DNA from 3 places in the Achromobacter sp. Root565 genome. Region 2 is predicted to be linked to each of the others. Evidence: predicted binding sites of a transcription regulator. Region 2 holds the regulator's gene; each other region holds the start of a gene.

Region 1 (2,263 bases), 870 kb from region 2:
ACGCTTCCAGCTCCGCGCGCAGCATGTACAGATGGCGGATCTGGGTCTCGGTATATAGCGTGACCCGGAAGCCCTTGCGCTGGATGTGCGTCACCAGACCGCTCAGCTCCAGCAGTCGCATCGCTTCCCGGATGGGGCTGCGGCTGGTGCCGAAACGCTGTTCCAGTTCCTGTTCCCGTAACGGCTGCCCGGGCCGGATAGTGCCGTTCACTATCAACTCACGAATCTGTTCCTGTAGGAAATACGGAATCGTGGCGGGCGCTTTGACGTCCAATCGGCTCCCCTTCTACTGCGTATGCAAGCTATGAGACCGTGACAAGATACTAGAAATCTATTGAAACAGAAATAGAATTAATGTTTCACACGGTGGACACAGCGTCTGGCGGCCGGCGCCGGGTAGTGGCGGAAGGTCAAATTCGACCGATGGGCACGGTCAGTCCCAATCGTCGCGGTAGACGAACTTGGGCATCTGCCAGTTGAAGCGCAGCGCCATGAGGCGCATGGTCAGGCCCGCCGCCAGCGCGATGGGCACCGAGGCGTTGGCCGACAGGCCGAGCGACATCGAGCCCAGGTACAGCGCGCCCGTCACCAGGGACACGCTGGCGTAGAGTTCCTTGCGGAACAGCAGCGGCACCTCGTTGCAAAGGACGTCGCGCAGCACGCCGCCAGCGCACCCGGTGATCATGCCGCTGATCAGCACCACGGTGATCGGCAGCTGCATCATCTGCGCCACCTGGCAGCCGATGACCGTGAACGCGACCAGCCCCAGCGCGTCAGCCAGCAGGAACACGCTGCGCAAGCGGCGCATGACCGGGGCGATCAGCGCGGTCAGGATGGCCGCGCCGCCCGTCATCCACAGGTACTCGGGATGCACGACCCACGTCAGCGGATAGTGGCCCAGCAGCACGTCGCGCAGCGACCCGCCGCCCAGCGCCGTCACGCACGCGATGATGCAGACGCCCATCCAGTCCATGTCGCGCCGGCCCGCCGACAGTGCGGCCGTCATGGCTTCGGCAACGATGGCGACCAGGTACAGCGTGTGCAGCAGGGCGGGCGACAGATCGGTAAACATAGTAGGGGGGGGTAGCTTGGGCAGGCCCCATTGTATTGAGCCTTGCCGGCGGACGCGCCATTGCCTGCGCGCGCTTCATCCCGTACCCTCAAACCTGCGTTGACAATGATCAACTCCGGTCTCGTTTCGCGGCGAGACAATGGAGACGTGCCCGACCGGGCGCTACTGGGCCAGGCAGCGCGGACGCGGGAGCCGCCCCTCTGGCCGTAACCGGGAGATTAGGTATGACCCAGCAAATTGGCCCCATCCTTCTGGCCACCGACCTGAGTGCGCGCGGCGACAGAGCCCTCGACCGCGCGCTGCAGTTGACCAAGGAACTGAACACCAAGCTGATCATGCTGCATGTCATGGAATCCCATGCCACGCCGCTCACCACCCCCGTCTGGCGCCGTCTGTCGCCGGATCACAAGGCCCTCGTCGAACGCGAACTCGCCGAAGACGTCGCCGCCGCCAACGTGCCGGCTGAAGTCGTGGTCACCAAGGGCGACCCCGTCGCCAGCATCATGGAAACCGCCGACGCGTATGGCTGCTCACTGATCGTGGCCGGCATCGCCCGCCAGGAAACGCTGGGCCGCCTGCTGCTTGGCACCACCGTCGAAAAGCTGGCCCGCCAGGCGCGCCAGCCCGTGCTGGTCGTCAAGAACCGCCCCCGCAGGCCTTATCGAGACGTGCTCGTCGCCACCGACTTCTCGGATGGCTCGCGCCAGGCGCTGCGCGCCGCGCTGCAACTGGTGCCCAACGCCGACATCACCTTGTTCAATGCCTACGAAGTCCCGTTCCAGAGCGTGACCAAGCCCGACGACGCCGTCGTCGACAATCTGTACCGAACTGCCGAACAGTGCGCCGAGCGCTTCATCGCCGAAACGCCCGAACTGCCCAAGGGCCGCCCGACCAAGGTCGTACTCGAAGCCGGCCAGCCCGAAACCGTGCTGTCGGATTACTCGTTCAACCACCGGTCCGATCTGGTCGTCACCGGCACCCATGGCCGCACGGGCATCCTGCGCACCGCCATCGGCAGCGTGGCCGAGCGGCTGCTGGAATCCCTGCCCAGCGATGTGCTGATCGTCCGGCTGAGCGGCGAAGAGTAAGTTTTTCGCCAGCAAAAAGGCGGCGCTTGTGCGCCGCCTTTTTTTGATTGACCTGTCTTCGCTTCGCAAGGTGTCAGACACCCATGCGGCGCCCTAGCAACTT
Region 2 (2,263 bases):
CGCTTGTTGGAACTTGGTCGTCAGTTTGTCGAATCGCATAATGGTCGTATTGGCTTGTGGGGAGCCTGACCGATCCGTGCCGGCTGGCTCGATAACCTGAATATGTGGCCGGATGGGACAATTTCAACACCCGGCGGCCCTCATGGTTTTCTTCGACGTGCACCAGCAAACAGAGCAATGAGCATATACGTTTTTGTGTACGGCACCCTACGGGCCGGCGAAATCAACGATCTTGCCCGCGCCGCCGAGGCGCGCGGCTTGCCGGCCGCCAGCCACGTCGGACCGGCCAGCGTGCCTGGCATGCTGGTCGATTTCGGCGACTGGCCCGGCCTGATCCCCGTGGACGACGGACGGCGCGTACGCGGCGATGTCTACCGGGTGGATCCGGCGCTGATTGCCCTGATGGACGAGATCGAGGAATACGAGCCCGGCAAGCCCGGCTGCTTCGTGCGCCGGACGGTTTCCGCCCGCCTGGAAGGCCCCGGCGCGACGGGTCTTCTGCCCTGCGCGTACTATCCGATCGACCCCGCGCTGCGGGCCGCGGCGGTCGATATTGCGGGGGACGACTGGATCGCTCACCGCCTTTCCAGAACAAAGCAGGACGCCCGGTAAGACACCCGTAGTAACAACGGACTACAATAGATGCCTGTCTCGTGCTTCACACCCGTTCCGGCGCCCGCCGCGCAATGGGCACTCTAAAGGTCATCGTATGCAAAAACGGGTCCCCATTGCCCCTGATGCCGCCCACTGTTCCACGTGCATGCTGGGTCACGTCTGCGTTCCCGTGGGCATGGCAGCCGCCGAAGTCGAAAAGCTGGACGAACTGGTTAAAGAGCGCGTCCGCGTGGAAAAAGGCAAGACGCTCTATTCGCTGGATCATCCGCTCGACGCCGTCTATGGCGTGCGCTTCGGCAGCCTGAAGACGCAGCTTGAAGACGCCACCGGCCAGATCCAGATCACCGGCTTTCATCTGCCCGGCGAAATCGTCGGCATGGACGGCATGCTGGACGGCAAGCACGTGTCGGCCGCCGTGGCGCTCGAAGACTCCGAGGTTTGCGTCATCCGCCTGAACGAAGTCGATCGCGTCGCGTCGCACCTGCCGTCACTGCAACAGCAGTTCCGCCGCCTCATGAGCCGCGAGATCACCCGCTCGCACCAAATGCTGGCCTCGCTGGGGTCCATGCGGTCGGAACAGCGCCTGGCCGCGTTCCTCTTGAACCTGTCGCAGCGCTATGCCTCGCTGGGCTATTCGTCCACCGAGTTCGTACTGCGCATGAGCCGCGAAGAAATCGGCAACTACCTGGGCCTGACGCTGGAAACGGTCAGCCGTCTGTTCTCGCGATTTGCCCGCGACGGCCTCATCAAGATCAACCAGCGCGAAGTCCGCATCCTGGACCTGCCCGCGCTCAAGCAACTGCTGGGACACGAAAGCTGCTGAGCGGTCGCCGCGCCATGCGACGCCCGCCTGCCACTTCCCTGTCCCGCACCGCGCTGGCGGCATCGCTTGCCGTCGTCGCCATGCTCGCGTGCGGCGCCGCGCGCGCGCAAACGCCGCTGCCCGACCCCTACGACTACGACGAAGCCACGCCCGCGCCCAAGCGCGCGGCGCCGCTGCGCTGGCAGGCCGTTGAACTGGGCCGGCCCGGTCACCGGTACAAGATGCCGGTCTACGCCAACCGGGATCTGGCCAAGGACGACCTGCGCGGCATCAAGCAGGTGCTCATCGTCATCCACGGCGTCAAGCGCGACGCCGACAACTACTACGAAACCGCCGCCGCGCTGGTGGCCGCCGATCCCGGGCGCGCGAGCGACACGCTGGTTCTTGCCCCGCGGTTTTCCGGGTCGATCGACTCGGGTTTCTCGGGTATGGCGGCCTGGCGCAAGGCCAGTTGGGAAGACGGCCAGGAAAGCGTCCAGGCCACCGGCCGGCCTGCGCCCGTCACTTCGTTTCAGGTCCTGGACGACCTGCTGCGCAGCCTGAACGACCGCAAGCGCCTGCCAGCTCTTACCGGTCTCGTACTGGCCGGTCATTCGGCCGGCGCGCAACTGGTGCATCGGTATGCGGTGCTGAACAACGTGGACGGGGTGCTGCGCCGCGACGGCCTGGCCATGCGCTACGTCGTCGCCAACCCGTCTTCCTATCTGTACCTGACCAACGAGCGGCCACGCGCCGACGGCAAGGGCTACGCGCCGTACGAGCGCGGCATCTGCCCCACCTACAACCAGTACAAGTACGGCACCGACAAGCTGCCCGCCTACGCCC
Region 3 (2,263 bases), on a different contig from region 2:
GTGCGCCCAGCCAGGCAGTCAGCGCAAAGTTGACCGGCAGAAACACGGTGTGCCACAACGGCCGCGAACGCAGCACCATCACCTCGGCCCCGGTGTAGACCAGGATGGACAGCGCTGAGAGCGCCAGCGCCGCCGCCACCACCCGCAGCCACCCGATTCGCCCCCACCACCACGCCGCGCAGAACAGCAGCGCCAGCGTCACGAAAACCGGCAGCAGCACTGCCCCCAGCCACATCCAAGACCAAGGCGTGACGTGCGCATAGAAGTGCCAGAAGCGGCCGGGCTGATGCAGGTCGGCCAGCAGCGACACCGGCGCGGCGATGGCGCTGACCAGCAGCACTGTCACGGCCGCCGGCAACAGCCGGCGCGACGCGGAATCCGCACGCCCAAACGTCGCGAAGGCGGCGGTCAGCGCGGTCGTCGCGCTGATGCCGATCAGAAAGAAATACTGCACGGCCCAAGGCAGCCAGGCGGCGTCGTAGACCGGCGTAAGCAATTCAGAAATTTGCATGAGAGTCTCCCCTTCCTTGGCTCAGTGACCACCCGCCAGGCGCACGCCGGCCTGGCCGTCGACCTGGTGCACGAACGCATCGGGCAGGCCGATGTAAAAGACGTGGGGATCGGTCTTCATCTCGGGCTTGAGCACCTTGATGTCGGCCTTGTGTTCGGCAAGCAACTGCGAGATCGCGCTGTCCGGATCGTTCATGTCGCCGATCACGCGCGCGCCGCCCACGCAGCTTTCCACGCACGCCGGCAGCAGCCCGGCTTCCAGCCGATGCTCGCAGAACGTGCACTTGTCCGCGGTATGGGTCTCGTGATTGATGAAGCGCGCGTCGTACGGACAGGCCTGCACGCAATAGCCGCAACCCACGCAGCGCGCGTTGTCGACCAGCACGATGCCGTCCTCGCGCTGGAACGTCGCCTGCACCGGACAGACCGGCACACAGGGGGGCTTATCGCAGTGGTTGCACAGGCGCGGCAGCATCACCATGGAACAGGGGCCACCGGTGTCGGGCATGACCTCGTACTGCAGTACGGTGGTGCGGAACTGCCCGATGGGCGGCACGTTCTCCAGCGAACAGCTCACCGTACAGGACTGGCAGCCGATGCATTTGCGCATGTCGACGACCATGCCGTAGCGCTTTCCGGCCATGCCGGGCCGGCGCGGCGGCTGGCCGTTCAGGCCGGGCGCGGCCTCGGCGTGGATGGGAATGACCGAGGCGGCGGCGCCCAGGCCGAGCAGCCCTTTCAGAAAGCCGCGCTTGCCCGGAAGCGGCGTTTCAGGGGGACTGTTGGGGGTGTGCATCGTTAAACTCCGAAACGTTTAAGTGTTACGGAAATTAACTTATCACTTGTAGTTATATAGAGCCTTGATATCGGTCAATTGAGGGACGGAGCTGAGGTCACCATGGCCGTCTGCTGCGTCAGGCCGACGGCAATCTCAACGCCGGCTCCCACGCCGCCAGCTTTTGCTCAAAACTGGCCGCCGCGTGGGCGGGGCTGGTCGACGGCAGTTCGAACAAAGCCAGCTTCGGCGCGGCCAACGTCGGCAGCACATGCCGCCGGAACATTGCCGCCGCCTTTGCGCCGTTGAAACAGAGGCGCACGATCGACGGATGGCAAGCCAGGAATGCTCCAAAATCGTTCGGCACCAGCGTATCGCCGCGGATATCGGCATCCAGGCTCCCCGGCCGTTCGCACGCCTGCAGCACATCCCACAGCGCCACGCCGTTCGCCTGCAACGCGCGCAAGCGCGCGTCGTAGTCCAAGCCGGGATCGAACCCGAATATCCGCGCCGCCAGCGGCCAGAACGCATTGCGCGGATGCGCGTAATACTGCACCTGCCGCAACGACGCCACGCCGGGCATGGAACCCAGCACCAACACCCGCGCGCCCATTCCCACGACCGGGGCGAATCCCGTCACCGCGCCATCGCGCCGCGCCGCGTCGGCTTCGTTCATGATCTTGTCCATGCCGGGGAGGATACCGCCTGCCGCGGCCTCGCCCAACGGGCCCCGCGCTGATCGTTCGCCGCATGGAACAGTGCTTATCAGCCACGGGCACTACCGATATCGGCATTCCGCCCTTATCTTCTTGCCTATGACGAACGGCCCCGAAGGGGCCGCGCAACAGGAAACCACACCATGAAGAAGATCCTCGGCGTGCACGCCAGCCCCCGTCCCCATTGGGTGGGCGACGGGTTTCCGGTGCGCTCCATGTTTTCGTACAACGACAAGGGCCGCGACACCAGCCCGTTCCTGCT

Evidence for each region. Region 2 encodes FNR, which switches genes on or off when oxygen is low (the NO sensors DNR and NnrR bind a similar motif). Its sites were predicted from a motif close to TTGATNNNNATCAA; they were not measured.
Region 1: ASD71_RS13990 (universal stress protein) is a predicted target of FNR. The motif match lies at 1,172-1,185, and genes of this name have one in related genera.
Region 3: dsrO (sulfate reduction electron transfer complex DsrMKJOP subunit DsrO) is a predicted target of FNR. The motif match lies at 1,371-1,384, and genes of this name have one in related genera.

The regions. Positions count from the first base shown of each region.
Region 1 covers NZ_LMGO01000001.1:3,126,179-3,128,441, forward strand. Annotated here, with positions in the region: gene ASD71_RS13980 (GntR family transcriptional regulator) at 1-274, opposite strand, end outside; gene ASD71_RS13985 (trimeric intracellular cation channel family protein) at 434-1,072, opposite strand; gene ASD71_RS13990 (universal stress protein) at 1,297-2,160, shown strand.
Region 2 covers NZ_LMGO01000001.1:2,259,540-2,261,802, forward strand. Annotated here, with positions in the region: gene clpB (ATP-dependent chaperone ClpB) at 1-39, opposite strand, end outside; gene ASD71_RS10115 (gamma-glutamylcyclotransferase) at 178-612, shown strand; gene fnr (fumarate/nitrate reduction transcriptional regulator Fnr) at 710-1,438, shown strand; gene ASD71_RS10125 (hypothetical protein) at 1,453-2,263, shown strand, end outside.
Region 3 covers NZ_LMGO01000006.1:183,737-185,999, reverse strand. Annotated here, with positions in the region: gene nrfD (NrfD/PsrC family molybdoenzyme membrane anchor subunit) at 1-511, opposite strand, end outside; gene dsrO (sulfate reduction electron transfer complex DsrMKJOP subunit DsrO) at 533-1,306, opposite strand; gene ASD71_RS22270 (DNA-deoxyinosine glycosylase) at 1,425-1,961, opposite strand; gene ASD71_RS22265 (pirin family protein) at 2,145-2,263, shown strand, end outside.